Regions from separate parts of the Plantactinospora sp. B5E13 genome, predicted to be linked through region 1. Evidence: riboswitches for the same ligand, from Rfam matches in the RefSeq annotation. Region 1 holds a riboswitch; the other holds the start of a gene.
What was found. A riboswitch is a leader RNA that binds a small molecule or an ion and turns the genes downstream of it on or off. The one in region 1 is predicted to bind S-adenosylmethionine.
Positions count from the first base shown of each region.

Region 2: another riboswitch for S-adenosylmethionine. It lies ahead of ABGB05_RS14025 (ABC transporter substrate-binding protein); the one in region 1 lies ahead of thrC (threonine synthase).

Region 1 covers NZ_JBDPLT010000003.1:296,144-311,894, reverse strand. Annotated here, with positions in the region: gene ABGB05_RS05155 (dienelactone hydrolase family protein) at 1-660, opposite strand, end outside; gene ABGB05_RS05150 (ATP-binding protein) at 940-2,340, shown strand; gene ABGB05_RS05145 (response regulator transcription factor) at 2,314-3,033, opposite strand; gene ABGB05_RS05140 (S26 family signal peptidase) at 3,252-4,223, shown strand; SAM riboswitch class I at 4,301-4,435, shown strand; gene thrC (threonine synthase) at 4,448-5,743, shown strand; gene ABGB05_RS05130 (GNAT family N-acetyltransferase) at 6,178-7,194, shown strand; gene paaN (phenylacetic acid degradation protein PaaN) at 7,288-8,952, shown strand; gene ABGB05_RS05120 (GNAT family N-acetyltransferase) at 9,023-9,625, opposite strand; gene ABGB05_RS05115 (cold-shock protein) at 9,926-10,129, shown strand; gene groL (chaperonin GroEL) at 11,011-12,633, shown strand; gene ABGB05_RS05105 (hypothetical protein) at 12,739-13,032, opposite strand; gene ABGB05_RS05100 (GNAT family N-acetyltransferase) at 13,132-14,091, opposite strand; gene ABGB05_RS05095 (S8 family serine peptidase) at 14,157-15,751, opposite strand, start outside.
Region 2 covers NZ_JBDPLT010000012.1:143,305-159,055, reverse strand. Annotated here, with positions in the region: gene ABGB05_RS14050 (hypothetical protein) at 101-763, shown strand; gene ABGB05_RS14045 (hypothetical protein) at 917-1,852, shown strand; gene ABGB05_RS14040 (histidine phosphatase family protein) at 1,980-2,585, shown strand; gene hrpA (ATP-dependent RNA helicase HrpA) at 2,631-6,791, shown strand; gene ABGB05_RS14030 (ThuA domain-containing protein) at 6,930-10,376, shown strand; SAM riboswitch class I at 10,539-10,630, shown strand; gene ABGB05_RS14025 (ABC transporter substrate-binding protein) at 10,905-11,816, shown strand; gene ABGB05_RS14020 (amino acid ABC transporter permease) at 11,856-12,650, shown strand; gene ABGB05_RS14015 (amino acid ABC transporter ATP-binding protein) at 12,637-13,482, shown strand; gene ABGB05_RS14010 (hypothetical protein) at 13,572-13,937, shown strand; gene ABGB05_RS14005 (CARDB domain-containing protein) at 14,048-15,751, opposite strand, start outside.

The DNA.
Region 1 (15,751 bases):
CACCGCGAAGAAGGCGTGACCGGCGCCGTCGTAGCTGTGGAACTCGTGCGGCTTGCCGAGCCGGGTCAGTTCCCGGTCCAGTTCCGCCACCTGCTCCGGCGACGGGTACTGGTCCTCCGCGCCGAACATGCCGAGCAGCGGGCAGCTCAGCGACGGCGCCTGGTCCAGCAGCGGGCGTACCCGGAGCGGAAAGTCCTTTGGCGGATCGCCGACCACAAACGCGCCGTAGCAGTCGACGGCGGCGTCCAGCGGCAGCCGGCAGGCGGCGAGGAACGCCTGACGTCCGCCCGAGCAGTAGCCGATCACCCCGACCCTGCCGTTCGCTCCGGGCAGTCCCCGCAGGTGGTCGGCGGCGCCGCCCACGTCACCGACCAGCCGGTCGTCCGGTACGCCGCCCTGCGCCCGCGCCACCGCCGCCGCGTCGTCCGGGCTCGCCCCGGGCGCCTCCCGGCTGTACAGGTTCGGGCAGATCGCCGCGAACCCGTAGCTGGCCAGCCTGCGGGTGATCTCCTTGGTCGGCTCGTCGTAGCCGGGCATGTGGTGGATGACCACCACCCCGCCGCGCGGTTCCGACCCGAGCGGCTGGGCCAGGTACGCCTCGATCTCGTCGCCGTCCGCCCCGGTGATCCGGACCGTTCCGGCCTGCATCGTGTCCTGCACGTCGTGCTCCCGTCTGTCCCACCGGGATGGTCCGATGCGTCCCCCGGCGTGATCGTTAGCCTAGGGCAACGATCTGGGTTCCGCCCGGCGGAACCCCTGGCCAGACGGTTTCCGGCACAGTCGCCCACGTGCCCAGGTGCCGCCGTTCTTTGTCGGACTGTGCGCAGTCCGTTCCGTCCGCCGCCCCCCGCCCGTAGTCTGCGCTGGCGAAGGCGCGGCCGTAGCCGTCCGCCGCGCCGCCGCCGCGCCGGGAATGGACCAGCAGCCGAGGGGGCAGCGTTGAGCAGCGGGTCGGCGACCACCGGACGCCACACGTCACGGCGGATCAACCGGTTCCTGTCCGAGGCCCGGCTCGGTTGGGTCGACGCCCGGCTGATGGTCCTGATGCCGGGGCGGGAACGGGCGCTGCGGTTCCTCGCGGTGCTGCTCTTCGCGCAGCGGGCGAGCTACGTGGTGCCGGCGTTCGTCGGGATGACCACGTCGGCGGAGCGCTACCACAGTCCGGCGCTCAACGTGACCCTGCTGGTCCTGATGCTCTCCTGGAACGTGGCACTCGGCGTCCGGGTGTGGCGCCGGGGCTGGTTCAGCCGGGCCGACGTGCTGGTGGACGTGGCGGTGGCCGTCCTGCTCCTGGTCGTGGTCAACGCCAACATCCGGGGCGGCTACGAGTTGACCGCGGCGAACTGGGCCGGCAAGTTCGCCCTCGGTACGGCGGCACTGGTCGGCGCCGTACTGGCGCTGCGGGAGGTGTTCGTCGGGCTGGCGGTGCTCCTGGTGACCGCGGTGGCGGCCGCCGCCGTGCAGATCGGCGGGCTGCCGCCGTGGGAGTCCGGCTTTGTCAACCACGTGAACTCGAGCATCTTCTTCGCGCTGATGCTGCACTTCATGCGCCGGTTCCTCGGTGCCCAGGCGAGCGCGGTCGACGAGGCGACCCAACACAGACTGGCGGCGGAGACCGCGACGGCGGCGAACGCGGCCCGGTACGCCGAGCGTCTGCACCACTACCGGCGGCTGCACGACACGGCGCTGGCCACCCTGACCGCGATCGCCCGGGGCGGGCTGGACCACCGGGCCGTCGAGGTCCGGCGGCGGTGCGCCCGGGAGGCCGACTACATCCGGCAGTTGCTGACCGAGGACCAGGCGGAATCGGTGACCACGCTCGGTGCGACCCTGGCCGAGGTGGTCGCCGACGCGGGCGCCCTGGACCTGCGGGTGCACCTGCGGTCGGTGCCGGTCCCCGCCCAGGTGCCCCGGCACGTGGTGGAGGCGATCCGGGACGCGACCCGGGAGGCGTTGAACAACGTCGCCCGGCACTCCGGCACCCGCGAGGCGTGGCTCACCGTCGACTGGCACGACGAGGTGCTCGCGGTACGGGTGGTGGACCGTGGGGTTGGCTTCGACTCGGAGCGGGCCGGCCCGGGGTTCGGGTTGCGCCGGTCGATCGAGGGGCGGATCCGGGAGATCGGCGGCGAGCTGCGGCTCTTCTCCGAGCCGGGGCAGGGCACCTGCGTCGAGCTGCTCTGGTCCGAGCACGGTCCACAGGGACTCGATCCCGATCCGGCGTTCGACGAGCCGGTGGTCAGCCCGGGGCCGGGCGTGGAGCCCAGGTCGGGTGTGGAGCCCAGGTCGGGGGCCGGATCGCCCACGACGGGATCAAGCCTGACCGCCCAGAGTGGGTGATCCGGCCCCCGACCCGTCCGCCCCTGACCCGTCCGCCCCTGACCCGGGCCCACTCCGCTCCGACCAGCGCAGCCCGTCCTCGCGTACCCGGTCGGCGAGGTCGAGTTTGGTGTACGTCGGCCGGCCCACCTCGTGGTACTTCGCCTTGACCCGGTCCAGGTAGCCTCGCGCGGTGGCGGGCTGGATGCCGACCTTGCGGGCCGCCGCGTTCAGGGTCATCCCCGACGCGTACGCGACGAGCACCGCCCGTTCCTGCGGGGCGAGCCGGGGCCGGTCCGGGCGGGTGTCGGACGACCAGGCGAAGGCGAGTTCGGGGGAGTGCGCGACCTCGCCCCGGGCGACGGTACGGATCGCCTCGGCGAGCGTCGGCAGGTCGTGGTCCTTGGTCAGATATCCGGACGCCCCGGCCCGCATCACGTCGACCCCGTGCACGGCGTGCGGTACGACGCTTACGACCAGCACCGCCCGACCGGTCGCGACGAGCCGGTGGACGTTGTCGACCGGTGCGGAACCGTCGGCCAGGAGCAGGTCCAGGACCACCACGTCGGCGGGTTCCCGTTCGGCGGCGAGCAGTCGGTCGACGGTCGGGGCCGCGCACTTGAGCCGCAGGTCGGGGGCGGATCCGAGCCAGGCGGCGACACCGTCCAGCAGCATCCGGTCGTCGTCGACGACCGAGACGGATATCAACGACACTCGCTGGCACCTCACCCTCGGCGGCGATCGCGACGTCGGGATCGATGGATGGCGGGAACCGGATCCTAGACCGGTGAGGATGTCTCGTCAAGACAACACTTCTGCACTCTGGTACCAGTTGACCACGGTGCGTGACCATCGCCCCGGAGTCCGGGGGAACATCACGCGGAACCGGCCGGCCGGTGGTCCGACCGGCGGGCGGAGTGGGGAGGCACCTGGTGAACGGGACGACGGTCGGATTCGTGGAACTCGTCCGCGCGGCGGTGGCCGCGGGTCGCCCGGCCCGGGTGCCGGTCACCGGGGCCAGCATGCTGCCGGCACTGCGGTCCGGCGTGGTCCTTGTCGAACCGGTTCACTGGGGCGAACTGCGCCCCGGCGACGTGGTCGCGTACGAACACGAGCGGAACATCGTCGTACGCCGGCTGGTCGCGCAGCTCGGCGACCGGCTGCTCACCGCCGGCGACAACCTTCCGCTGTACGACCCGCCGGTGCCCCGCCACGCCCTGGTCGGTCGGGTGTCCGGGGTTCCGGACGAGCCGCCGTCCGGGCTGCCCGACGGGCTGTCCGGGAGGCTCGGCCCACGGGGCGGCTGCGGTGGCCGCCGGCCGGTGCCACCGCTGCGGAGCGTCACGCTCTGGTTGGCCGGTGCGGCGGCCCGGACGATCGAGGAACGGGACCACCCGGCGCCGGAGACCGGGGTGCTCGACGGGGTGCTCCGGGTGCGCCACCTGGCGGACCGCACCCTCGACCCCGAGCGGTTGGCCCGGGCCGTCCACGCCCTGCCGGGCACGACCGTCGGCATCTCCGCCACCGCGGTACGGGGGGTGGCCGGACTGCGGACCGGGCTGACGGATCCGGGACCGCGTGCGACGGCAGGCCTGGACATCGTGCTCGGCTGCCGGTACGCGCCGCTGTCGGCGCCGCACCCCCGACCCGACCGGGAACCGCCAGCCACCGCTGCCGTCGACCCCGCTGCCGGCGGTCCGGTGGCGGACCGGTGGCAGCAGGGCGAGCCGCTCCTGCCGGCCGACGCGGTACGGCACCACCTGCGGGTCGGCCCGCCGCTGTGCGACATCCCGGCCCCGGTGGCGGTCCGTGCCGTCCTCGCCGCCTTCGGCGTCGGTGTGCCGTACGCACTGGCGGCCGTTCCGGCGATCACGCCGGTCGCCCTACCGGCGAGGGCCCGCTGACCGGGATCTAGCTCACAGGGCCAGCCGACCCGGGACACGGGGCGGGGTGGACCCGTAGACTGAGCCGACAACTTCATACCTCATCCAGAGGGGCTGAGGGATACGGCCCGTTGACGCCCCGGCAACCACTTCGCTGTCTCGATGACGAGGCCCCGCGAGGCAGGTGCCAATTCCGTCCCCGCCGCGTGGTGCGGCGCAGGGAAAGATGAGAGGACGGCCTCGACATGACGTCGATCATCGACGCGACCCACGCCCAGACCTCCCCGGTGGCCCCGAACCCCGCCCGTGTCCTGGTCTGTCGCGGCTGCGGCACCGAGTACCCGCTCGTCGCGCAGCACGCCTGTTACGAGTGTTTCGGCCCGCTGGAGGTCGGCTACGACCAGGCCCTGCTGGCCCGGGTCACCCGTGCGCAGATCGAGGCCGGCCCGGACAACCTCTGGCGGTACGCCGCCCTGCTGCCGACCGGTCAGGACCCGAGCACCCGGGTCACCCTCGACCCGGGCATGACCCCGCTGGTGCCGGCCCTCGGTCTCGCCGCCGAGCTGGGCATCCGGGCCCCGCTGTGGGTCAAGGACGACAGCGCGAACCCCACCCACTCGTTCAAGGACCGGGTGGTGTCGGTGGCGTTGACCGCCGCCCGGGGACTCGGCTTCACCCGGTTCGCCTGCGCGTCGACCGGCAACCTGGCGAACTCGGTGGCCGCGCACGCCGCCCGGGCCGGCGTACCGTCGATCGTCTTCATCCCGAGCGACCTGGAACAGGGCAAGGTGGTCACCACCGCGGTCTACGGCGGTGACCTGGTCGCGATCGACGGCTCGTACGACGACGTCAACCGGCTCTGCGGCGAACTGGTCGAGACCGACGAGTTCGAGGACACCGCGTTCGTCAACGTCAACGTCCGGCCCTACTACGCGGAGGGTTCGAAGACCCTCGGGTACGAGGTGGCCGAGCAGCTCGGCTGGCGGATCCCCGAGCAGGTGGTGATCCCGATGGCCAGCGGTGAGCTGCTCACCAAGGTCGACAAGGCGTTCAGCGAGCTGGTCGAGATCGGACTGGTCGAGGCGCCGGCGAAGGGGTGGAAGGTCTTCGGTGCCCAGTCGGCCGGCTGCAACCCGATCGCCACCGCCCTGCACGCCGGCACCGACGAGATCACCCCGGTCCGGCCGACCGGTATCGCGAAGTCGCTCAACATCGGCGACCCGGCCGCCGGCCTCTACGCCCTGGAGGCGGTACGCCGTACCGGGGGCTGGATGGAGTACGTCGACGACGACGAGATCCGGGCCGGGATCCGGCTGCTGGCCCGGACCACCGGCGTCTTCGCGGAGACCGCCGGTGGGGTCACTGTCGCGGTGTTGAAGAAGCTTGTGGAGAACGGTCGACTCGACCCCGACGCGGAGACCGTCGTCTACAACACCGGCGAGGGCCTCAAGACCCTGGACGCGGTCGCCGGTCAGGTCGGGCCGACGTACCGGGTCAAGCCGTCGCTGCGCGCGGTGCGCGACGCGGGTCTGCTGGGCTGATTTCCAGAAAACTCGGCTGATTCCCAAAAATCTTGCGCCACGTGTCCGTGTGGCGACCGAGCAGATGCACGTGCAACTTGCAGGTGAGATCCGTTCGGTCGCCCCGGAACGTCTCCGACAACCCCTGACGGATGCGGTGTGTAGCTGCCGTTTTGCCGCAGGTGACGAAAACACTCCGCCAGGGACTTGACGGCTGCATCTGCAGGACGCAAGATGCTCCGTGCGGGAGGGCGCTTCGCCGTAGACTTTCTAAGCTCTTACGACCCAGCGCCGGAGGCGTTGTGCGGGCGTCCCTCCCGACCAAATCTTTGTCTACCGGTTGACGCCGGCGATCGATCGCCGCCAACCGGTGTTTTCTGTTCAACGACGCTCCGGTCGCCGGGTAACGGCGATAATCGGTCGCGATCTCGGCGCCGCTTCGGCACCCTCGGTTCATGGACATCGTGGTCAGCGCCTTCGACCCGCACGACGACACCGCCGTCGAGCAGGCGTACCGGATCCAGACCGAGGTCTGGGCGGACCAGCAGCCCGACGCGCCGCCGTACTGTCGTCAGCGTTTCGTCGGCGGACTGCGGCATCCGATGCCGGGCGACGAGCAGCGGCACATGCTGGCGTACCTCGACGGCGTGGCCGTCGGCTACCTGGAGATCCGGCTGCCGCAGTTGGAGAACCGGGAGAACGCCCAGGTGACCCTCTCGGTGCTGCCGGCGTACCGGCGGCGCGGGGTCGGCCGCGCGCTCTACGACCACGCCGTCCGCCTCGTCCGCGCCCTCGGTCGCAAGCGTCTGCTCGGCGAGGTGTTCACAATGAACCCGGACGGCGCCGCGACAAGCGCCGGTGACGCCTTCGCCGCCGGGCTGGGGGCGCACGCCGCGCTCACCGACATCCGTCGTCGACTCGACCTGACCCGGCTCGACGAGCCGGAACTCGACCGGCTGTTGGCCGCGAGCCGGGCCCGCGCGGACGGCTACACGACGGTCTTCTGGACCGGTCGGACCCCGGACGAGTATCTCGCCGACGTCGCCTACCTGGACAGTCGGCTGATCGAGGACGCCCCGCTCGGCGACGTGACCTGGGAACCGCCGGTGCCGGACGCCACCCGGATCCAACAGGCGGAGGACGCCCTGATCGCCCGGGGCTCCCACTGGTACAACTGCGGCACCCGGCACGACGCCACCGGCCGGCTGGTCGCCTGGACGGCGATCAACATGAGCGCCAGCTCCGACACACACGCCTTCCAGTCGATCACGCTGGTCGAGCCGCGCCACCGGGGTCACCGGCTGGGCACCCTCGTCAAGATCGAAAATCTCCGGTACGTCATGGCGCAGCAGCCGGCACTGCGGATCATCGACACCCACAACGCCGCGACGAACAGCTACATGATCTCCATCAACGAGGCCCTGGGCTTCCGCGCGGTCGGCGGCCTGACCAGCTGGCAGGTGACCCTGTAGGTGCCGTCGCCCCGGTGACCTGCCCGATCCTCCGGGCAGGTCGGCGCGGGTCGCAGGCTGGGCCGGGGCGGGCGGCTGCGGCATGATGACGGGATGACGGAGACCCCGCACCCGCTCTTCACCCGGCACGCCGACACCCTGGAGCGTGCGCTGACCGCCATCACCGAACGCGGCTACTGGTCGGCCTATCCCGAGTCGCCCAGCCCCCGGGTGTACGGCGAGACCGCCGCCGCCGACGGCGAGGCCGCGTTCCGCGCGTACCTGGCCGGGAAGTTCCCGCTCGACCAGCCCGGCACCGTCGACTGGGTGACCACCGAGACGAGCCCGTTCGGCATCGAACTCGGCGTGCAGTACCCGCACGCCGACGCCGAGACCCTGCTCGCCGCCGCCGCGACCGCGCTGCCCGGCTGGCGGAACGCCGGCCCGCAGACCCGGGTCGGGGTCTGCCTGGAGATCCTCGCCCGGCTGCACGCGCACATCTTCGAACTCGCGAACGCGGTCCACGCGACCAGCGGCCAGGCCTTCGTGATGGCCTTCCAGGCCGGCGGGGCACACGCCCTGGACCGGGCGCTGGAGTCGCTCGCGTACGCGTACCGGGAGATGACCCGGCACCCGGCGGCCGCGACCTGGGAAAAGCCGGCCAAGGGCGAGCCGCTGCGGATGGCCAAGACGTTCCACGTGGCGCCGCGCGGGGTGGCGCTCGCCATCGGCTGCAACACGTTCCCGACCTGGAACACCTACCCGGGTCTGTTCGCCTCGCTGGTCACCGGCAACCCGGTGGTGGTCAAGCCGCATCCCCGGGCCGTGCTGCCGCTCGCCATCACCGTCCGGTACGCCCGCGAGGTGCTGGCCGAGGCGGGCTTCGACCCGAACCTGGTGTTGCTCGCCGCCGAGGCGCCCAACGAGCGGCTCGCCTCCACCCTCGCGCTCCGCCCCGAGGTGCGGATCATCGACTACACCGGCTCCACCGAGTACGGCGACTGGCTGGAGGCGAACGCCCGGCAGGCCGTCGTCTACACCGAGAAGGCCGGGGTCAACACGATCGTGGTCGACTCCACCGACGACTTCGCCGGCATGTGCCGCAACATCGGCTTCTCGCTGGTGCTCTACAGCGGACAGATGTGCACCACCCCGCAGAACATCCTGGTGCCGGCCGCCGGCATCAACACCGACCAGGGGCACAAGAGCTTCGACGAGGTCGCCGCCGGGATCGCCGGGGTGGTCGGCAAGCTCACCGGAGACCCGGCCCGGGCGGTCGAGCTGACCGGCGCGGTGGTCAACGACGGCGTACTGGCCCGGCTCGACGAGGTTGCCGGGGTCGGCGAGGTGGTGCTCGCCTCCCGGACGGTCGACCACCCGACGTACCCGGGCGCGGTGGTCCGTACCCCGCTGATCGTGAAGCTCGGCGCGGACGCCGTGTCGACGTACGGGCGGGAGTGGTTCGGCCCGATCTCGTTCGTGATCGCCACCGACTCGACCGACCACAGCCTGGCCCTGTTCCGGCAGACTGTCGGTGAGCGGGGCGCGCTGACCGCCGCCGTCTACGCCACCGACGAGGCGGTACTCGACGCCGCCGAGACCGCCGCCATCGAGTCCGGTGTGCACCTGTCCTGCAACCTCACCGGCGGCGTCTTCGTCAACCAGTCGGCGGCCTTCTCCGACTTCCACGGCAGCGGCGCCAACCCGGCGGCGAACGCCGCCCTCACCGACGGCGCCTACGTCGCCAGCCGCTTCCGGATCGTCCAGTCCCGCCGCTGAGCGGCGAGGAAGGCCCCTTCCCGCCTCGGGAAGGGGCCCCTCCTGGCCGGCGCCGGTGGTGGCGTGCGGGTCAGGCGGCCCGGGACATCTGGAGTTCGCGCAGGGCCGGCACGGTCGGGTGCGGCACGCGTACGCCGGTGTCGACAAAACCGAGCCGCTGGTACGCCCGTACCGCCCGGTTGTTGCCGACCACGACCTCCAGCAACAGTTCGGGCCGTCCGACCGCCCGGGACCAGTCCGCCACCGCGTCGACCAGGGCGGCGAGCAGACCGGTGCCCCGCCAGGCCGGGGTGAGGTAGACGGCGAAGACGACCGTACGCCCGGGTTGGCCGGGTGCGGCCTGGCCGCCGGCGTGCCCGACCAGCCGGCCGTCGACCTCGGCGACGAAGGCGGCACTGCGGTGCCCGGTCGCCATGGTCGCGATCCGGGCCGCGTACTCGGCGTGTGACCGGGCCGCCGCGTCGGCGAGGGTCTCCAGGAAGGCCAGCGGCGAGTCGGCGAGCATCTCCAGTCGGAGTGCCCGCATCCGGGCGGCGTCGGTGAGCCGGATCCGACGTACCGTCGGCGGCCCCGGCGGGTGCGGGAGCGCGCTGGTCGGCAGCGGTGGTTCGGCGGGGCCGTCGGGCGGTGGGCCGGCGGCGGTTTCCGGAGCGGGAGCCGACACGTCGGTCATGGTCGCACGTCGTAGTCGGGAGCATTTCGACGGGTCACCGCCGGGGTGCCGGGGCGGTCAGGTGGGCGGTGACCTGCGCAGCGACGGTCGCCGATAGCCGGGCGGGTGGTGTCGGGCGTCCGGTACCCGGCTCGCTGACCGTTTTGGACTAGTGCGCTGCCGCCCGACCTTGGTGTACGGTGCGGATTCGGCCGCTTGATTTGTTCGATCCGTCAAGGGGAGTGACAGATTCGGCGGTCCCGGCAGGCGTACGTCGACGTCGGGCTTGGTCAGCCCCGGCGCGAAGTAAGGAAGTGCACCGTGGCGCAGGGCACCGTGAAGTGGTTCAACAGCGAAAAGGGCTACGGCTTCATCGCGGTTGACGGCGGGCAGGACGTTTTTGTCCACTTCTCCGCGATCCAGATGGACGGTTACAAGGCACTCGACGACGGTCAGCGCGTCGAGTTCGAGATCGCCCAGGGCCAGAAGGGCCCGCAGGCGGAGCAGGTCCGGGTCATCGCCTGAGCCGGCGGGCCGCGGTCGTTTCCGTTCACCGGGCAACCCCGGAGCCCCGGCCCGTTGACTCACGCTCTCTCCTGGCAAGCCCTGACCTGCGGGAAACCCGGGTCAGGGCTTGATCTGACGCGCCAGCGGCACGGCTGCCGGACGCCGCGCCCGGTGACTCGACCAGATCTGTGATCCGGTGGGGCCGGCTGCGCTGGTGATCCGACCCGTGTCGGCGGATTCCGGCGCGACATCGTGTTCATTCGCGGTATTTCCGGGTGGCCCGGCGGGTCGTGTCCCGAGCCGGTTGTCCGCGATCTCCGCGGGACCGGGACGTCCGATCGCGGCGCCCTCGGTCGCCGATCGCGGGATGCCCGACGGGCGGCAGGACGGACCGGCCGGTGTCCGTTGTTGATCTTTCGGTCCCGGCTCGACCGGGCACGTCGACCCCGCCACCCCGGTCGCCGGTCGGCTCCCGTCGCCCCGTCGCCCCGACGTCCTCGCCGGGGGTGGGTCCCCCTGCCTCGTTCCGCCCGCCTGCCGGCCTGCGGCGGGCCGTCGCGGCGGTCCTCCGGTCCGGTCCACTCGCTTGCACTCGGCATGGGAGAGTGCTAAACAAGTGATTGGCACTCGCGCGTCGCGAGTGCCAGAGGTCGGGGCGGTAGGGCCACGGTCGCGGGTTCGTCGTACGGGCACGCGGCACATGGCCGGTCGTCGCGGGCTGTCCGGCCCGGCCAACGGACGTCACTGTCGCACAGTGCGACGGAGTTGACCAGGCGCTTCAGCGCCGGGGACGGCCCCGTCCGCCAGTGCCGTAGTGACGTCCGAAGGTGCGTAACCAGGCGGCAGGTCGGAGCCGACGAGACTCCGGCGGCCGTGAGTGTCCAGGAGGACAACGCCGTATGGCCAAGATGATCGCGTTCGACGAAGAGGCGCGCCGCGGCCTCGAGCGGGGCATGAACACCCTCGCCGACGCCGTGAAGGTGACGCTGGGCCCCAAGGGCCGCAACGTCGTGCTCGAGAAGAAGTGGGGCGCCCCCACCATCACCAACGATGGTGTGAGCATCGCCAAGGAGATCGAGCTCGAGGACCCGTACGAGAAGATCGGCGCCGAGCTGGTCAAGGAGGTCGCCAAGAAGACCGACGACGTGGCCGGTGACGGCACGACGACGGCGACCGTCCTCGCCCAGGCGCTGGTCCGCGAGGGCCTGCGCAACGTCGCGGCCGGCGCGAACCCGATGGCCCTCAAGCGGGGCATCGAGGCCGCGGTCGCGAACGTCTCGGAGGAGCTGAGCAAGCTCGCCAAGGACATCGAGACCAAGGAGCAGATCGCCTCCACCGCCTCCATCTCCGCTGGTGACACCAGCGTCGGCGAGATCATCGCCGAGGCGATGGACAAGGTCGGCAAGGAAGGCGTCATCACCGTCGAGGAGAGCAACACCTTCGGGCTCGAGCTGGAGCTGACCGAGGGTATGCGCTTCGACAAGGGCTACATCTCGGGGTACTTCATGACCGACCCCGACCGGATGGAGGCCGTTCTCGACGACCCGTACATCCTGATCGTCAACAACAAGATCTCGACGGTCAAGGACCTGCTGCCGATCCTCGAGAAGGTCATGCAGTCGGGTAAGCCGCTGGCCATCATCGCCGAGGACGTCGAGGGCGAGGCCCTCGCGACCCTGGTCGTGAACAAGGTCCGGGGCACCTTCAAGTCCGTCGCCGTGAAGGCGCCGGGCTTCGGTGACCGCCGCAAGGCCATGCTGGGCGACATCGCCATCCTGACCGGCGGCCAGCCGATCAGCGAGGAGGTCGGCCTCAAGCTCGACGCCGTCGGCCTCGACATGCTGGGCCGCGCCCGCAAGGTCGTGGTGACCAAGGACGAGACCACCATCGTCGACGGTGCCGGCGACGCCGACCAGATCCAGGGCCGGGTCAACCAGATCCGGGCCGAGATCGAGAAGAGCGACTCCGACTACGACCGTGAGAAGCTGCAGGAGCGCCTGGCCAAGCTGGCCGGCGGTGTTGCGGTGATCAAGGTCGGCGCGGCCACCGAGGTCGAGCTGAAGGAGCGCAAGCACCGCATCGAGGACGCCGTGCGTAACGCGAAGGCGGCCGTCGAGGAGGGCATCGTCCCCGGTGGTGGCGTGGCGCTGGTGCAGGCCGGCAAGACCGCGTTCGACAAGCTGGACCTCGCCGGTGACGAGGCGACCGGCGCGCAGATCGTCAAGCTCGCGCTGGACGCTCCGCTGCGGCAGATCGCCGTCAACGCCGGCCTCGAGGGCGGCGTCGTGGTCGAGAAGGTGCGCAACCTGGAGGCCGGCCACGGCCTCAACGCCGCCAACGGCGAGTACGTCAACCTGCTCGAGGCGGGCATCATCGACCCCGCCAAGGTGACCCGGTCGGCGCTGCAGAACGCGTCGTCGATCGCGGCCCTGTTCCTGACCACCGAGGCTGTGGTGGCGGACAAGCCGGAGAAGAACCCGGCCCCGGCCGGTGCGCCGGGCGGCGGGGACATGGACTTCTGAGTCCAGACTCCACGTCGTGAGGGGCGGGCCGCGCGAGCGGTCCGCCCCTTCGTCGTACCCGGCGTTCGCCTGTGCCCCGCGGCATACCCGGCGGGTCGGCTGTCGTCAGCTCGGCAGCCGTCGCTGGTTCCGCCGCTTCGCCGCCCGGCTGAACGGTCTGCCGACCTCGACCGGGACCTCGACCGACTCCCGGTCGTCGACCGCCCCACGGGCCTGGGCCCCACCGAGGTCCCCTGGATCGTCCCCGGGTACCGCCGCGCCGGCACCGTCGACAGCGTCGTGCCGTCCGACGACGTCGTCCTGGCCGAGCCGGGGCACCGGGGTCTCGGCGGCGGGCAGGTCCGTCGGCGGATGCGCCACCGGACGCAACTTGTCCACCGGGTCGTCGTCATTCGCCATGAGTGCCTCCTCCCCGCAAACGGTAGGAGGTGACCGGCGGTGCGAATGGGTAAATGGCGGTTTGTAGGTACACATCCGTTATCAACCGTGCTCGGCTGATCAGAGCTGCTTGCGGTAGAGGAAGAACACCCGCTCGACGGTCGCCCCGGCAGCCCGGGAGTAGAACGGGACCGGCCCGACCCAGCCGATCTGGGCCCGACGGTGGCCCGCCGCGTACTGGTCGCGCAGACAGCGCCGCAGCAGCACACTGCCGATCCCCAGCCCCTCGGCGGCCGGCGCGGTCCCCATCGGCCCGAACCAGCTCGGCCGGGACGAGCCGTACGCGGCGAAACCGAGCAGTTCCGGCTCCCCACCCCCCTGCGGAGTACGGACGGCGAGGTGGCAGCCGGCGTCGTCCGGCCCGACCGAGTGCGCCAGTTCGGCGTCCCAACTGCCGCCGAAGGTGTCCCGGGCGAACCGGGTCAGTTCCGGCACGTCCGCCGGTCCGGCACGCCGTACCGTGACACCCTGGGCGGCCAGCCGCTGTTCGGCGGCGGCGGTGGAGCGCAGCGCCGGCGAGGACTCGTCGGAGAGGTCGGCGGTCATGTTCCAGGCCGTACCGTCCGGGGTGTAGCCGAGCGCCAGCGCGGTGCAGACCGCCGGGGTGTACCGGACGTCGATCCCCGGCCACGCGTAGTGCGGCGCGTTGCCGGCGATCCGTACCTGGGCGGCGCCGAGTCCGGCGAGCGCCGCCTCCACCGACCGCAGCAGCGCCCGGCCGATGCCCCGCCGCCGCCGGTCGGACCGGACGACGAACAGGTCGACGTGCCCGACGGCCGGGTCGCGGTACGCCAGCGAACCGAGCGCCGCGCCGACCACGGCACCGTCGGCCAGGGCGACCACCCCGGCGGTACGCCGCCGCTGCGCCGACCCGGGTGGTGGGGTGTCGTCCCGCAACCGGGCCACGATCTGGGCCGCCTCGGCGGCGTCCTCGGGCAGGTCCAGCGCGTCCGTGCAGAGCTGGACCACGGCCGGCACCTGGGCGTCGGTGAGCGCGACGATCGAGAACTCGGCTTCCATGATCGCCGACGATAGGTCATCGGTCGACCGACGTACAGGTTCGTCGGCGTCGCCGGTCGGAGTGCTCACCGCCCCTGGTCGAGCTGCTGGGCCGCCCGGACGGCGGCGTACGCGTCCACGATGCCGGCGCCGGAGATCCGTGCCGGCCCGCCGCACTCGTCCGCCGGCTGGCGGGAGCGGAACGTCGGGTCGACCGGTGCGGCGGTGTCGCGCAGGATCCGGCCGGTGGTCGCCAGGTCGCCGACCAGCGCGGGATTCGCCGACCACATCAGCGCGACGACCCCGGCCACGTGCGGGGCCGCCATCGACGTACCGCTCTGCGCGCCGTAGCCGCCGCCGGGCAGGGCGGACAGCACCTCGTCGCCGGGCGCGACCAGGTCCGGTTTCGCCGCCCCGCCCGGCGCCGGACCCCGGCTGGAGAAGAACGTGACCCGCCGGTTCCGGTCCGTCGCCCCGACGGTGAAGACCTCCGGGTACGGCGCGGGCGGATCGTCGAGCGATCCGCAGCCGGGACCGGTGTTGCCGGCGGCGGCGACGAAGAAGATGCCGGCGGAGGCGAGCGCGGCGGCGGCCGGCCGCAGCGTCTCCCGGGCACAGCCCTCGATCGGCGGACAGCCCCACGAGTTGGTCAACACCTGTGGCGCCCGTTCCGGCCGTCCGGCACTGAACGGGTCGGCGCCGGGCGGGTACGGCGCCAGCATGAACTGCAGGCAGTCCAGGTAGTCGGCCGGATTGCCGAGGTTGCGGTCCAGGTTGACGCAGCCCACCCAGCGGGCTCCCGGCGCCACCCCGACGTGCTGACCGCCGACCGCGGTGGCGAGGGTGTGCGTACCGTGACCGCCGTGGTCGACCGGGGCGCGGGTGCCGTTCCACGGGTCGTGCCACGAGTCGTCACCGCCCCGGAAACCGGCGGCCAGGGCCGGATGGGTTCCGTCCACCCCGGAGTCCGAACTGCCCACCACGACGCCCGTACCGTCGATGCCGAGCTCGGCCCGGACCCGGTCGGCGCCGATCGTCGTCAGGTTCCAACCCGGTGACGTCGGGGCCGGGTCGTCGCCGCGTGCCGGCCCGCCCCCGGCCGGCAATCGCCGCAGCCGCTGGCTGACCAGCACCCGGGCCACGTCCTCCCGGCGGGACAGCCAGGCCGCCACCGCCGGACCCCCGTCCGTCTCGATCGCGTTGACCAGGTAGTACGGCGTGTGGTTCAGCCGGAACCGGGTCAACTCCCGGCGCAGATCCGCCTGGGAGGACCGGGCGGTGTCGACCAGTCGGCGGTAGACCTCCCGACCCCGGGCCTCCCGGCCGGCCGGACCCGACGCACCCGCCACCCCGGTCAGGTCCGCCTGCTGGCGGAGCACCACGAAGAGCCGTTCACCGTGCCAGCCCGGGCTGCCGAGCCCGACGTACACCGCGCCGGCGCCGAGCAGCAGGACACCGGTCACCGCCACTGCCACCGGCCGGCGGGGCAGTGCCGCCGTGGACCGGCCGAAGCCGACGCCGTACCCGACGGCGAGCAGCACCGCGACGGCGAGCGAGCCGAGGGCGGCGATCGCGGCCCAGTACGGCACGTCGCGGGTGACCGCCAGCAGCAGGGTGATCTCCTCCGGGTCGACGAAGGCCAGTGGACCGATCGCGGCGATGCCGACAAGCCAGCCGCCGG
Region 2 (15,751 bases), on a different contig from region 1:
GACGGACGCGACAGCAGCAACCTGGGATCAGGGTGGGCGCAGCGGCGAAAATCGATTAGAATGTGTGTACTAAAACGGCTTCTGAACTGGGAGGACAGCCGTGCAGACGTCCGCCTCCACCGCTCCCACCCCCACCCCCGCGCCGCTGCCGTACGCCACCCTGCTCGCCTTCACCCGCTACGTCGACCGGACCGGGCCGGCCAAGGCGACCTTCGTCGGCGGGCTGCGCAAGCAGCGGGCGAGCAGGTCCGGCTTCAACCCGCACGGCCAGCTGGTCAAGGCCCTCAAGGCGGACATCGCCTTCCGCACCGGTGGCCGGCACCTGTCGGAGATCGCCGGCACCGTCAAGCCACGCTGGCGTCCGCTCTACGAGGCACTGGTGCCCGGCGCGGTGAGCTACCTGCACTCGCTCGGCGACCTGTCGACGGTGCAGCTCGCCCAGACCCACGACGCCCTCGGCATGATCGGCGACCTGCCGGTGAAGATCAATCCACATCTCGGCCTGCGTCACGACGACGGCCGGCGGGAGGCCGTCCGACTGCACTTCGACGAGCAGCCACCGAGCCAGGAGGCGCTGCTCGCCACCCTGCACCTGATGGGTCGCCAGATGGCGCAGGTGCTGCCCGGTGCCGAGCCGGTGCTGGTCGACGTACGTCGGGGGGTGGTGCACCGGCCCGACCCGGCGGTCCGGGGCGACCAGGTCGAGCGTTGGCTGGCCGGTGAGGCCGCGGCGTTCACCGCCATCTGGTCCACCGCCGCCTGACACGATCGCGCACGACCGCATCCCGGGGACCGCGCCACGTCGGCGCGGTCCCCGTCCAGCTGAGTGGCGGGGCCCGTCCGCCTGAGCAGCGGCGTGAGCTGGTTATCCACAGGGGTCCCCCGGACGCGTCCCGCTTCCCCCACCCTGTACGGCATGCCCCGAGCAGCCCGACGTCCGCCGCGCCTACGTGGCACGGTCTTCCGTGGTTCCCAGGCCATCGCCGACGGTTTGTTGACCAGGAATGAACTCCGCAGCTCCACCTGGCGTCCGCTCTTCCGGGACATCTACGCGGACGCGGACCTGCCCGTCTCGCACCGCACCCGATGCGCCCTCGTCGCACGTTGGTTGATCCCGGAGGGCGCGGCCATCGCCGGACGCTCGGCCGCCTGCCTCTACGGTGCCACCAACCTGGACGAGCAGGCTCCGGTCGAGGTCGTCGTGCCGGCCGGAACCCGGTTCGGCCCGGTCGCCGGGCTGCGGATCCACACCACCACGCTGACCGACCAGGATGTCCGTCGTCGCGACGGCGTTCCGCTGACGACGGCACACCGCACCTGTTGGGATCTGGCCCGGTGGCTCGATCCGGTCGAAGCGGTAACCATGATCGACCAATTCCTCGCCCGCCGGATCGTCACCGCGCCAGGGCTGCGGGACTACGCGCTCGCCCGGGCCGGTGACCGAGGCTGGCGCCTTGCGCTGCGCGCCGTCGACCTCGCCGATCCGGGCGCGGAGTCACCGCAGGAGTCCCGGCTCCGGGTCCGGCTCGTGCTGGCCGGTCTCCCCCGCCCCGAGACCCAGTACGTCGTCTCCGATCGTGGCCGCTTCGTGGCCCGACTCGACCTGGCCTGGCCCGAGGTGAAGGTGGCCGTCGAGTACGACGGCCTCTGGCACAGCGATCCCCGACAGTTCCACCTCGATCGCCGCCGACTCAACCGGCTCCTCGGCAACAACTGGATCGTGCTGCACGTGACCGCCCAGCGCCTCCGGGACGACTTCGACGGATTTGTCGCGGAACTACAGGCGCGCTCCACCGACGCGGCCAAGATCACACTACTTCCGGGAAATAGTGGTCTCGATTCGTGCCGGTAGCCACTGTTTCCCTGAAGTTGCGCGATCTCGATGAGGCTGCGCGATCTCGATGAGGCTGCGCGATTTTGCTGGCGTCGGCGGCGGGCGAACGCCGGTCCGGCGAGCCGACGGCTGGCAGGCTGGGGAGATGGCGGTCGACATCGTCTACGAGACACCCGGGGCGACCACCGACGACGAGGCCGGAATCGCCGGTGGCTGGCTGCCCGGGCAGCTCTCGGAACGCGGCCGCCAGGACGCCCGCGAGCTGGGCGAACGTCGTCGGACCGACGGGCTGAACGCGATCTTCTGCTCCGACCTGCCGCAGGTGGTGGAAACCGTGGAGATCGCTTTCCCGCTGCGCGAGCTTCCGGTGCACTTCGACACCCGGCTGCGGGAGTGCGACCACGGCCGGTTCAACGGCGCCCCGGTTGCCGAGATCGCCGAACTGCGGCTCCGACACCTCGACGAGCCGTTCCCGCACGGACAGAGCTACCGGCAGGTGGTCGAACAGTTCGCCGGTTTCCTCCGGGACATCTCCGCCGCCTGGAACGGCACCCGGGTGCTGGTCGTGGCGCACGCCAGCAACCGGTGGGCGCTGGAGCACCTGCTCAACGGCCGGGACCTCGCCGAACTGCTCACCGCCCCCGACGGGTGGCGGCCGGGCTGGTCGTACCGGCTGCCGTCCGACTGGTCACGGCGGGATTTCCAACCGGCCCGGAAGCAGCCGGGGCGTCCGGCCCGGGGTGACCGGTAACTCGCGGGCGGCGGGCACCCGGGCCTGCCTATTCTTGGCGACGACATGCAGACTCCATCGCCCGCCCCAGTCGTACCCGCCCCCGCCGACCTCGCACACCTGCGGGCCCGGCTACCGGAGCTGATCTTCCGCGACCAGCGTCGGATCCAACGCCGGATCGACGGCCTGGCCAAGGTCCGCGACCCGCAGCGCCGCCAGGCCGGGCTCACCGAGATCGCCGCCGAGCTGACCCGTGCCGAGGAGCGGCTGGCCCGCCGGCTGGCGGCGGTGCCGGTGATCACGTACCCGGCCGGCCTGCCGGTGAGCGAGAAGAAGGACGACCTGCTGGCCGCGATCCGGGACCACCAGGTGGTGATCGTGGCCGGCGAGACCGGTTCCGGGAAGACCACCCAGCTGCCCAAGATCTGTCTTGAGCTGGGCCGGGGCGTCCGCGGGCTGATCGGGCACACCCAGCCCCGACGGCTGGCGGCCCGGACCGTCGCCGACCGGATCGCCGAGGAACTCGGCACCGAGCTGGGTGGCGTGGTCGGCTACAAGGTCCGCTTCACCGACCAGGTCAGCGACGACACGCTGGTCAAGCTGATGACCGACGGCATCCTGCTCGCCGAACTGCAGCACGACCGGATGCTCCGGCAGTACGACACGCTGATCATCGACGAGGCCCACGAGCGGAGCCTCAACATCGACTTCATCCTCGGATACCTGAAACAGCTCCTTCCCCGCCGCCCCGACCTGAAGGTGATCATCACCTCGGCGACCATCGACCCGGAACGCTTCGCCCGGCACTTCGCGCAGCCGGCCGACACCCCCGGTGGTGAGCCCCGGCCGGCGCCGGTGCTGGAGGTCTCCGGTCGGACGTATCCGGTGGAGGTCCGGTACCGGCCGCTGATCGAGGTGACCGAGGCCGAGGAGGACGGTGACGAGGACGGGGAGAACGTCCGGGACCAGATCCAGGCGATCGGCGACGCGGTGCAGGAACTCGCCGCCGAGGGGCCCGGCGACGTTCTCGTCTTCCTCAGCGGCGAGCGGGAGATCCGGGACACCGCCGACGCGCTCAACCGGCTGGTGCAGAACCGGCCCGCGCTGCGGGACACCGAGATCCTGCCGCTCTACGCCCGGCTCTCCACCGCCGAACAGCACCGGGTGTTCCAGCCGCACCGGGGCCGACGGGTCGTCCTGGCCACCAACGTCGCCGAAACCTCACTGACGGTCCCCGGCATCAAGTACGTCGTCGACCCCGGCACCGCCCGGATCTCCCGGTACAGCCACCGGTTGAAGGTGCAGCGGCTGCCGATCGAGGCGATCTCCCAGGCGTCGGCGAACCAGCGCAAGGGCCGGTGCGGGCGTACCTCGGCCGGTATCTGCATCCGGCTCTACGACGAGCAGGACTTCCTCGGCCGGCCCGAGTTCACCGACCCGGAGATCCTGCGTACCAACCTCGCCTCGGTCATCCTGCAGATGACCGCGATCGGGCTCGGTGACATCGCCGCCTTCCCGTTCATCGACCCGCCGGACCGGCGCAACATCGCCGACGGGGTCAACCTGCTGCAGGAGCTGGGCGCGCTGGAGGCGGCGTCGGCGGCCGACCCGGACCGTCGACTCACCCCGCTGGGGCGGCGGCTCGCCCAGCTGCCGGTCGACCCACGCCTGGCCCGGATGGTGCTGGAGGGCGAACGCAACGGCTGCGCCGACGAGGTGGCGGTGATCGCGGGCGCGCTCTCCATCCAGGATCCCCGGGAGCGACCGGCCGACAAGCAGGCCCAGGCCGACCAGGCGCACGCCCGGTTCGTGGACAAGGAGTCGGACTTCGCGGCGCTACTCAACCTCTGGCGCTATCTGCAGGAGCAGCAGCGGGCCCTGTCGTCCAGCGCGTTCCGTCGGATGTGCAAGGCCGAGTACCTCAACTACCTGCGGGTCCGAGAGTGGCAGGACATCTACAGCCAGCTCCGTCAGGTGCTGCGGACAATGTCCGACGGCGCGACCGGCCGGCCCGGCAGTGGCCGACGCGGCGAGCGCGGGCCCCGGGGCGAGCAGGCGACGCAGACCGAGCCGGCGACGCAGACCGAGCCGGCGACGCAGACCGAGCGGGGCGGCCGGGCCACGCGCGTCGCGCAGACCGCGGGTACGGCGGACAGCCCGACGGACGACATCGACACCGAGCGGATCCACCAGTCCCTGCTGGCCGGGCTGCTCTCCCACGTCGGGCTCCGGGACAGCCAGAAGAACGACTACCTCGGCGCCCGGGGAGCCCGGTTCGCGCTCTTCCCGGGTTCGGCGCTGTTCCGCAAGCCGCCGCGCTGGGTGATGGCCGCCGAACTGGTCGAGACGTCCCGGCTCTGGGGCCGGGTCGCCGCCCGGGTCGAGCCGGAGTGGGTCGAGGCGCTCGCCCAGCACCTGGTGAAACGCAGCTACAGCGAGCCGCACTGGGAGAAGAAACAGGCGGCGGTGCTGGCGTACGAGAAGGTGACCCTGTACGGCATCCCGCTGGTCACCGGCCGGAAGGTCAACTTCGGTCGGATCGACCCGACGCTGAGCCGGGACCTGTTCATCCGGCACGCGCTGGTCGAGGGTGACTGGCAGACCCACCACCGGTTCTTCGCGGACAACCGGAAGCTGCTCGAGGAGATCGAGGAGCTGGAGCACCGGGCCCGGCGCCGGGACATCCTGGTCGACGACGAGACGGTGTACGCCTTCTACGACGCCCGGATCCCCGCCGAGGTGGTCTCCGGCCGGCACTTCGACGCCTGGTGGAAGCGGACCCGTCGGGACCAGCCGGACCTGCTCACCTTCGACCGGGAGATGCTGGTCAACGAGGGCCGGGGCGGGGTCGACCCGGCGGACTACCCGGACGAGTGGCACTCCGACGGGGTGACGCTGCCGTTGACGTACCGGTTCGAGCCGGGGACCAACACGGACGGGGTGACGGTCGACATCCCGCTGCCGGTGCTGAACCGGGTGGACGCGGAGAGCTTCGACTGGCAGGTGCCGGGGCTGCGTGAGGAGTTGGTGATCGCGCTGATCCGGTCGCTGCCGAAGGCCGTACGCCGGAACTTTGTCCCGGCGCCGGACTATGCGCGGGCGGTGCTGGCCGCGATCACGCCGGGGCGGGAGCCGCTGCTCGACGCGGTGACCCACCAGCTGCGCCGGCTGACCGGGGTGACCGTGCCCCGGGAGGCGTGGGACCTGGCGAAGCTGCCGGCCCACCTGCGGCCCACCTACCGGGTGATCGACGACGACGGCGAGCGGACGGTCGCCGAGGGCAAGGACCTGCCGGCGCTGCAACGCCAGCTCACCACCCAGGTACGTCGGATGGTGGCCGCCGCCGCGCCGGAGGTGGAACGGACCGGGCTGCGGGAGTGGAGCATCGGCACCCTGCCCCGCTCGATCGAACAGGTCCGGGGCGGCTACCTGGTGACGGCGTATCCGGCGCTGGCCGACGAGGGCGAGAGCGTGGCGGTCCGGGTCTTCGAGACCGAGGCCGAGCAGCAGGTGCAGATGTGGGCCGGCACCCGACGGCTGCTCCGGCTCGGCCTCGGCTCGCCGGCGAAGTTCCTGCAGGGCCGGCTGAGCAACGAGGCCAAACTGGCGCTGAGCCGCAACCCGCACCGCACCGTGCAGGACCTGCTGGAGGATGCCGCCGACGCCGCGGTCGACAAGCTGGTCGCCGACGCCGGCGGACCGGCCTGGGACGCCGAGGGCTTCACGGCCCTGCGGGACCGGGTACGGGCCGACCTGATCGACACCACCTTCGCGGTGGTCGACCGGGTACGTCGGGTGCTGGCCACCGCGTACGCGGTCGAGCAGCGGCTGGGCCGGACCAACAGCCTGGCCCTGGTGTCCGCACTCGCCGACATCCGGGCCCAGCTCTCCGCCCTGGTGCACCGGGGTTTTGTCACCCAGACCGGGTACGCCCGCCTCGCCGACCTGCCGCGTTACCTCACCGCCATCGAGCGCCGCCTCGACCGGTTGCCGCAGAACCCGGGGCGGGACCGGGAGCAGCAGGCCCGGATAGCCCAGGTCCAGAAGGAGTACCAGGAGATGCTGGCCGCCCTCCCCCCGGCCCGCCGGAACGAGGAGGCGGTCCGGGAGATCCGCTGGATGATCGAGGAACTGCGGGTCAACGTCTTCGCCCAGGCGCTCGGTACGCCGTACCCGATCTCGGAGCAGCGGATCTACCGGGCGATGGACCTGGCCGAGGGCCGCTGACCCGCACCACCCGCGCGGGTCCGGACGGGCGGCGCGACGCCGGAGATTGACGTATCGAAATTGGTTCCCTTAGGCTGGGCAGGTCGGCGGCGGTAAGCGCTTTCCATTTCCCCGTTCCTCCAGTCCGGGAGCGCCCGTATGAGACGCCACCGCACGACCGTCCTCGCCCTGCTCGCGATCGTGACCCTGTTGCTGGGCACGGCGCCCGTCCCCGCCTCGGCCGCACCCCGGTTCCGGGTCCTGGTCTTCTCCAAGACGACGAACTTCTACCACGACTCGATTCCGGCCGGCATCGCCGCGATCCAGCGGCTCGGCGCCGAGCACAACTTCGAGGTCGAGGCGACCACCGACGCGGCCGCCTTCACCGACGCCAACCTCGGCCGCTTCGACGCGCTGGTCTTCAACAACACCAACTCCACCCCGGAGTCCGGTGACCTGCTCGACGCGGCGCAGCGGGTCGCGTTGCAGAACTTCGTCCGGGCCGGTGGCGGCTGGGTCGGGCTGCACGCCGCCTCGGCCAGCGAACGCGACTGGGCCTGGTACGAGGGCCTGGTCGGCACCATCTTCGACTTCCATCCCGACTTCTCCGCCACCGGCGGCACGTACCCCGGTCGGATCAAGGTGCTGGACGACGCGCACCCGTCCACGAAGGACCTGCCGGAGCTGTGGGAGCGCGGCGAGGAGTGGTACAACTGGCGCACCAACCCGACCGGGAAGGTGCACACCCTCGCCCAGGTCAAGGTCCGGGACGGCATCCCCGGGCTGGACGAGGGGCACGACCACGCGTACTCGTGGTGCCAGAACTACGACGGCGGCCGGTCCTGGTTCACCGCCGGCGGGCACGCCGGCTCCGCCTTCGCCGAGCCGGCGTTCCTGACCCACCTGCGCGGCGGCATCGAGTGGGCGGCCGGCGCCGTGCCGGGCGACTGCGGCGCCACCCGGACCGGCGACTTCCAGCGGGTGCCGTTGGTTACCGAGGACCTGGCCGACCCGTTCGAGCTGGCGGTGGCACCGGACCGGCGGGTCTTCTACATCCAGCGGACCGGCGCGGTCAAGGTCATCGACCAGGAGACACTGGCCGTCCGTACGCTTGTCGACTTCGCCTACACCCCGACCCAGACCAGCCAGTCCGACGGGCTGCTCGGGCTGACCCTGGACAACAACTTCGCCACCAACAACTGGCTCTACCTGCTCTGGTCGGACAAGACCGCCAACCAGCTCAACCTGTCCCGGTTCACGGTCGCGGGCGACACGATCAGCATGGGCAGCGAGCGGCGACTGCTGACCATCCCCACCTACCGGGGCGAGGGCCGGGCCAACTCGCACATGGGCGGCTCGTTGGCCATGGACCGGCACGGCAACCTCTACGCCGGCATCGGGGACAACACCGATCCCTTCGAGTCCGGCGGCTTCACCCCGATCGACGAGCGGGCCGGCCGGCGGGCCTGGGACGCGCAGGCCACCTCCGGGAACACCAACGACCTGCGGGGCAAGATCCTGCGAATCACCCCCCGCGCCGACGGGACGTACGCGGTGCCGGCCGGTAACCTCTTCGCCCCCGGTACGGCCCGGACCCGGCCGGAGATCTACGCGATGGGGATGCGCAACCCGTTCCGGATCACCGTCGACCCGCTCACCGACGCGCTGCTGGTCGCCGACTACGGGCCGGACGCCCGGGCCGCCAACCCGAACCGGGGGCCGGAGGGGACGGTGGAGTTCAACCGGATCACCAGTGCCGGCAACTACGGCTGGCCGTACTGCACCGGCGACAACGTGCCGTTCAACGACTACAACTTCGCCACCTCGACGCCGGGGCCGAAGTTCGACTGCGGCGCCCTGGTCAACAACTCGCCGAACAACACCGGGCTGACCAACCTGCCGGCGGCCCGCCCGGCACTGGTCTGGTACGCCTACTCGGCCTCGGCCGCCTTCCCCGAGCTGGGCACCGGCGGCGGCGGGCCGATGAGCGGCCCGGTCTACGACTACGACCCGGCCAACCCCAGACCGACGAAGTTCCCGGAGTACTACGAGGGCAAGTGGATCGTCTACGAACTGACCCGGCAGTGGTGGAAGACGCTGTCGATCCACGACACGGCGCAGACCTTCGCCGACCCGCGCTTCGGTCCGACCCGGGTCGGCGACCTCCAGTCGATCAACGGGATCTTCGGTGACATGAGCTGGATCCAGCCCTTCGAGGCCGAGTTCGGCCAGGACGGCTCGCTCTACGTGATCGACTTCGGGGTCGGTAGCGGCAGTGGCCGGGGCGGCAGCAACGAGGGCGCCGGGATCTACCGGATCGACTACGTGGCGAACGGCCGGCCGCCGGTGGCGAAGGTGGGCGTGGACCGCGACAGCGGCCCGGGACCGCTGACGGTGCGGTTCTCCAGTACCGGCTCCGCCTCCGCCGACGGCACGCCGATCACGTACGCCTGGGACCTCGACGGGGACGGCGACACCGACTCGACGGCGACGAACCCGACGTACACGTACTCCGAGCGGGGTCAGTTCACCGCCCGGCTGACCGTGACCAGCGCCCGTGGGCTCAGCTCGGTGGCGACCGCGCAGATCACGGTCGGCAACACCCGGCCGGCGGTGGCGTTGAGCGTGCCGAACGGCGGCTTCTTCGACTTCGGCGACCAGATCCCGTACGCGGTGACGGTCACCGACCCGGAGGAGAGCGGCATCGCCTGCGACCGGGTGGTCACCCAGACCCACCTCGGCCACGACAGCCACAGCCACCCGATGGACAACTACCTCGGCTGCTCGGGCACGGTCACCACGGAGGCGAACGGTGGGGACGGACACGGGCCCGGCCAGAACCTCTACACGGTGCTGACCGCCCAGTACACCGACGGCGGCGCGGCCGGCGGGGTGCTGGCGCTGGTCGGCTCGGTCTGGCACGAGTTGCAGCCGAAGAACAGGGAGGCGGAGCACTTCGACGCCGCCCAGGGGATCCAGGTGCTGGAGCGGACGACCGCCCGGGCCGGCCGGCGGGTCGGCGACGTCGACCACGGCGAGTGGATCAGCTTCGGTCCGGTGAACCTGACCGGGATCGGCTCGGTCACCGCCGCGGTCAGCTCGGGCAGCACCGGCGGCACCGTCGAGTTCCGGGCCGACTCGCCGACCGGGCAGCTGCTCGGCACGATGCCGGTCGGCAGCACCGGCGGCTGGGACAACGTGGTCTCGCCGACGGTCAACCTGGCCAACCCGGGCGGGACGTTCACCCTCTACCTGGTCTTCGTCAACCCGGCGCAGGCCGGCGGCACACCCGACCTGCTCTCCCTGGACTGGCTGCGCTTCAACGGCGCGGGGGTGAAACGGGAGACCGGCGGGACGGTCTCGGTCACCGCGAACCCCCGGACCGGGACGGCGCCGCTGTCGGTGGCGTTCACCGGTACGGCCACCCCGGCGGCCGGGCGGACCATCACCGACCGGGCCTGGGACTTCGGTGACAACACCCCGGTCGTGCACGGCACCTCGGCCACCCACTCGTACGCCCGGCCGGGTACCTACACGGCCCGGCTGACGGTCACCGACAGCGCCGGAGCCACGATGTCGAGTCATCTGACCATCACGGTCCGCTAGGTCTGAACGGTCCGGAGGGCACCTTCCTGCCGCCCGGGCGGTAGCCGGTGGCACGGAAGGGGCCCTCCCGGCCAGGCGGCCGGGCGAAGCGTGGCAAGGATTACAGCGCCAACCGCGCTGACCAGTTGGAACGTCGGGCCACCGGCTGCGTAGACTCTGCACCGGCCATCCAGAGCGACCGAGAGACCTGGCTCGTCGACGTCGCAGCAACCCCCCACCACGGGTGCGGGTGCTACCGCCAGGACCGATGGAGGTTCGCAGTGCCTACCACCCGGGCCGAGCGGTCGAGCCGGCTCCATGTCACCTGGCACCGGTGGCGTCGACATGTCGACCTGTGCCGGATCAGCACCATGCTCTGTCGCGGTCACGCCTGACCCCGCCCGCCGGTCGGCGGATCTCCGACCATCTGATTGATCCCCTCGAGGCGGTTGACCTCGACGCTGCGGCACGCCCACGACCGGTGCACGGTCGCGGGCCGCGCGTCCGTGTCGGCGTCGCCCGCCGGATATTTCCTGGAGTTTCCACACAATGCGCCTCAACACCCTGACCACCCGCCTGCTCTCCGGGGTCGCCGCCGTCGCGTTGCTCGGTGCGGTCGCGGCCTGCGGCGGAGGTTCCGCCGACAGCGCCGACAACCCGTACGACCTGCTGCAACCGGGCACGCTGCGGGTCGGCACGCTGACCGACGCGCCGCCGAACGTCTTCCTCAAGGACGGGAAGTTCACCGGTTTCGACAACGACCTGATGACCGCCGTGGCGCAGAGGCTGGGCCTGAAGGTCGAGTTCGTCGGCACCGAGTTCTCCGCACTGCTCGCCCAGGTCAACAACCACAAGTTCGACGCCGGCTCGTCCTCGATCACCATCACCGAGGCGCGGAAGAAGACCGTCGACTTCACCAACGGCTACGACTTCGGCTACTTCGGACTCGACGTACCGGCCGGCTCGCCGATCAGGAGCTTCGCCGAACTGAAGGGCAAGCGGGTCGTGGTGGTGCAGGGCACCGTCCAGGACGACTACGCCACCGCCGAAGGGCTCGACCCGGTCCGGGTGCCGGACTACAACGGCGCGATCAACCAACTCAAGGCCAAGACCGCCGACGCCTGGATCGCCCCGGCCGAGATCGGTGAGAAGTCCGCGCAGGACAGTGGCGGGAAGATCGTACTGGCCGAGAAGCAGCTCAGCTCGGCGCCGACCGCGTTCGCGGTGGCCAAGGGGAACGACCCGCTGCGCGAGGCCCTGAACAAGGCGCTCGACGAGGTGGTCCAGGACGGCACCTGGACCCGCCTCCAGGACCAGTACTACCCGGGTCGGCCGATCCCGGAGACCTTCAAGCCGGGCAGCGGCACCGTGACCTTCCCACCGGTGCAGGCCGGCGCTGGCAGCACGCCGAGCGGCGCCCCGACCGCGCCGGCCAGCCCGACCGGTACGCCGGCGGCCTGACCCTCCACAGGAGACGAGCGAGCAGAGACAGGTGGAGCGATGGAGACGCTGAGGACGTTGTGGGAGACGTTCTTCGACCTGGAGTCGATGCGCGAGGCGCTACCCGAGATGCTCACGGTCGGGCTGCGTAACACGCTGCTGCTGGCGCTCGTCTCCGCGATCCTGGGGACCCTGCTCGGCATGCTGCTGGCCGTCGCCGGCCTGGCCCGGACCCGATGGTTGCGCTGGCCGGCACGGATCTACACGGATGTGTTCCGGGGGCTGCCGGCCGCGGTCACCATCCTGCTGATCGGGGTCGGGTTGGCCCCCCTCGGGCTCGCCTGGTGGGGACCCAACCCGTACCCGCTCGGCATCCTGGCCCTGTCGCTGATCGCGGCGGCGTACATCGGGGAGATCTTCCGGTCCGGCATCCAGAGCGTGGAGGCCAGCCAGCTGGAGGCGACCCGGGCCCTGGGGCTGTCACACGCCGCCGCGATGCGTCTGGTCATCATCCCGCAGGGCGTACGCCGGGTCCTGCCGGCCTGGGTCAACCAGCTGATCGCCCTGATCAAGGACTCCAGCCTGGTCTACTTCCTCGGCCTGGTGGCCAGCCAGCGGGAGCTGTTCCGGATCGGCCAGGACTACGCCGCGAACACCGGAAACGAGTCGGCGCTGCTGCTCGCCGGCCTGTGCTACCTGGCCATCACGGTGCCGCTGACCCACCTCGTGAACTGGGTCGACCGGCGGTTGCGCGACGGTCGGGCCGCCGGGCCGGAGCCCGAGGATCCGCTGGCGCCGGCCGGCGAGACCCCACTGCCCACGTCGACGGAGGGAGGCCCCCATGTCCGACGGTGACCGAGCCGAGCCGTCGACGGACCGGGTCGGCGACAACCGGACCGTGGCGGTGACCGACCTGACGTCGCCGGCCGTCTCGTCCGACCCGGCCGCCGGCCGGGTCTTCGAGTCGGTGAGCGTCGCCACCCGGGACGTCCACCTGGCGTTCGGACGCAATCCGGTGCTGCGCGGCGTCGACCTGGAGGTCGGCCGCGGCGAGACCGCGTGTGTGATCGGCCCGTCCGGTTCCGGGAAGTCGACCCTGCTCCGGACCATCAACCGGTTGTTGGAGCCGGACCGTGGTGACGTGCTGCTCGACGGGCAGAGCGTGCTCTCCGGCGACCCGGACGAGTTGCGCCAGCGGATCGGCATGGTGTTCCAGCAGTTCAACCTCTTCCCGCACATGACCGTACGGCGCAACGTGACCCTGGCCCTCCGACAGCTCAAGGGCCTCTCCCGGGACGAGGCCGACGAGGTGGCACTGCGCCAGCTCGACCTGGTCGGCCTACGGCACAAGGCGGACGTACGACCGGGCCGGCTCTCCGGCGGTCAGCAGCAGCGGGTGGCGATCGCCCGGGCCCTGGCGATGTCACCCCGGGTGATGCTCTTCGACGAGGCGACGTCGGCGCTCGATCCGGAACTGGTCAAGGGGGTGCTGTCGCTGATGGCCGACCTGGCCGGACAGGGCATGACCATGGTCGTGGTGACCCACGAGATGGGGTTCGCCCGGCAGGTCGCCGACCAGGTCGTCTTCATGGACCAGGGCCGGGTGGTCGAGGCCGGCCCACCGGCCGAACTCTTCGCGGCGCCACGCAGTCCCCGGCTCCGGCAGTTCCTCTCCCAGGTGCTCTGACGGTCCTCCCCCGGGTGCGCTGACGGCGGTCTCCCGCGCGGGTACGGCGACGACGAACCGTCGGCCCTCCGGGTAGGACCGCCGCCGGTGTGGATTCCGACGATCCGGTCCTCGTCTTCCTCGCCTCCGCGACCCCGCCCCACCAGGCGGTCGCGCTGCGGATCGAGGGAGCACCACCGGCCCAGTGGCAGGCGACCGTGCTCTACGACTCCGCCGAGACCGTCACCGTCTCCCTGGCCGGGCTGAACACGGTCGACCTCCTCGCCCGACTGCGCCGGCTCCGGGTGCCGGCCGAGATGGTCTACCGGGAGATCCGCGACCTCGGGATCGACTGGGATCCCGAGCAGGAGGTACGGCAGCGTTCCGAGGCGGACATGGCCGACTGGCGGAAGCGGGATCACGAGCACCGGGAACAGCTCAAACGCGAGTTCCTGCGCCGGCAGGCCGAGGACTGACCGGAAGCCGGGACGGGGTCGCCCCCGAGCACGGCGGGCGGCCGTGGGCGGTCATGGACGTGCTCCCGACGCGTGGCGCCTCGGGAGCACGTCCGCCGGTGCCGGTCGGGTCAGCCGCCGTTGATCACAAAGGTCGATCCCGGTTCGACCACGATGTTGCCGGTGGCCGAGTTGGTGATGGTCACGTTCGTCAGGGTCGCGCTGCCCCGGGCGCCGCCCATCGCGAGGATGCCCGCGCCGTTGTTGGACCGGTCGATCCGGACGTTGCTGATCACCACCCCCGGCATGTTGCCGCCACCGGTCTTGAACTGGATGCCGTCGTACGTCGAGTCGTGGATCTCGGTGTCCCTGATGGTGACCCCGACGATGTCCCGGGTCGCCGGGAAGAGTGTGATCGCACCAAACTCCTGGTCCTCGTTCCAGAAGGCCCCGCCGGTGCGGTAGAGGGCGTTGTTCGCGATCAGTGTCTGCCCGGAGAACGGCAGCGGGCTGTGGTCGGTCGCCAACATGATGCCCGGGTAGTTCATCGTGTCGTAGATCAGGTTGTTCTCGATCGAGTTGCCGTAACCGCCGTAGATCGCGATGCCGTTCGCCCGCCACGGCAACTGGACGGTGTTGTTGACGAAGTGGTTGTCGTGGGCGATGTCGACGGACTGGTCCTTGACGTACGGGTTGGCCCAGACCGCGAGCGCGTCGTCACCGGTGGTCCGGAAGGACGAGTTGAAAACCCGCGAGTTGCGGGTGCCGTTGCTGAAGTTGATGCCGTCGGCGTACGTGTTGCGGATCCGCATGCCGGTGAACTCCAGCCCGTCACCGGGTCCCCACAGCTCGGGGATGTTGTCGAAGTCGCGACCGACCCAGGCGCCGACGTTGGCGTGCTCGATCCAGACGTTGCTGATCCTGGTGTTGCGGCCGAACCGTCCGTTGAGCCCGACGCCGCCCTCGGCACCGCCGGGTCCGCCCCGGATCCGGCCGGAGCCGAAGATCGCGATGTCCGAGATCTGGGTGTTGTCGTCGATGTCGAAGCCGAAGTTGCCCTCGTGCGGGTGGTTGATGCCACCGACCACCAGGTGCGGCTCGGTCAGCGTGTAGAGCTGGGAGTGCCACATCCCGGCGCCCCGGATGGTGACGTTGCGGATGCCGACCTGGTTGTGCTGTCCCCGGTTCAACGGGTCGTCGGTCAGGATCTTCTGTTCCTGCCGCCACTGCCCGGCCGGGATCCAGACGCAGCCGATCACCCCGTTCTGGTCGTCGGTCACCGCCCGCTGGATGGCCGCCGTGTCGTCGATGCCGTCGCCCGGCACCGCGCCGTACGCGGTGATCGAGGTGCAGCCGGCCGGTTGGTCCGCCGCCGGCGCCACCTGCTCCAGGTCGACCAGGTCGATGATGTGGAAGGCGGCCGTGTCGGACGCGTCCCGCTGCAGCCGGAACCGGGTGCCGGCCGGGTACGTCTGGGACAGCAGCGCCTGGGACTCGTCGAAGAGCCGTCGGGCGTCGCTCTGCGGGGTGTTGGTCAGTCCTTCCGGCTCATCGGTGTTGCCGTAGAGCCAGCTGTGCCGGGACGAGAACGTCAGCTTCCGGACGAAGGTGTCGTTGACGTAGAGGCTGATGGTGGCCTCGGTGCCGCCGCCGCCCGGCGCGTCGGGGATCGAGTTGCGGACCACGATGGCGTTCGCCGGGTTGGTCGAGGTGACCTCGACGAACTGTCCGGTGCCGGTGAGCCGTACCGACCTGCGGCCGGAGGACTCGGTGGCGAAGTTGGTGTGTCCGAAGGTCCGCAGCGGGTCGGCCTCCAGCAGGGTGCCCTGGTAACG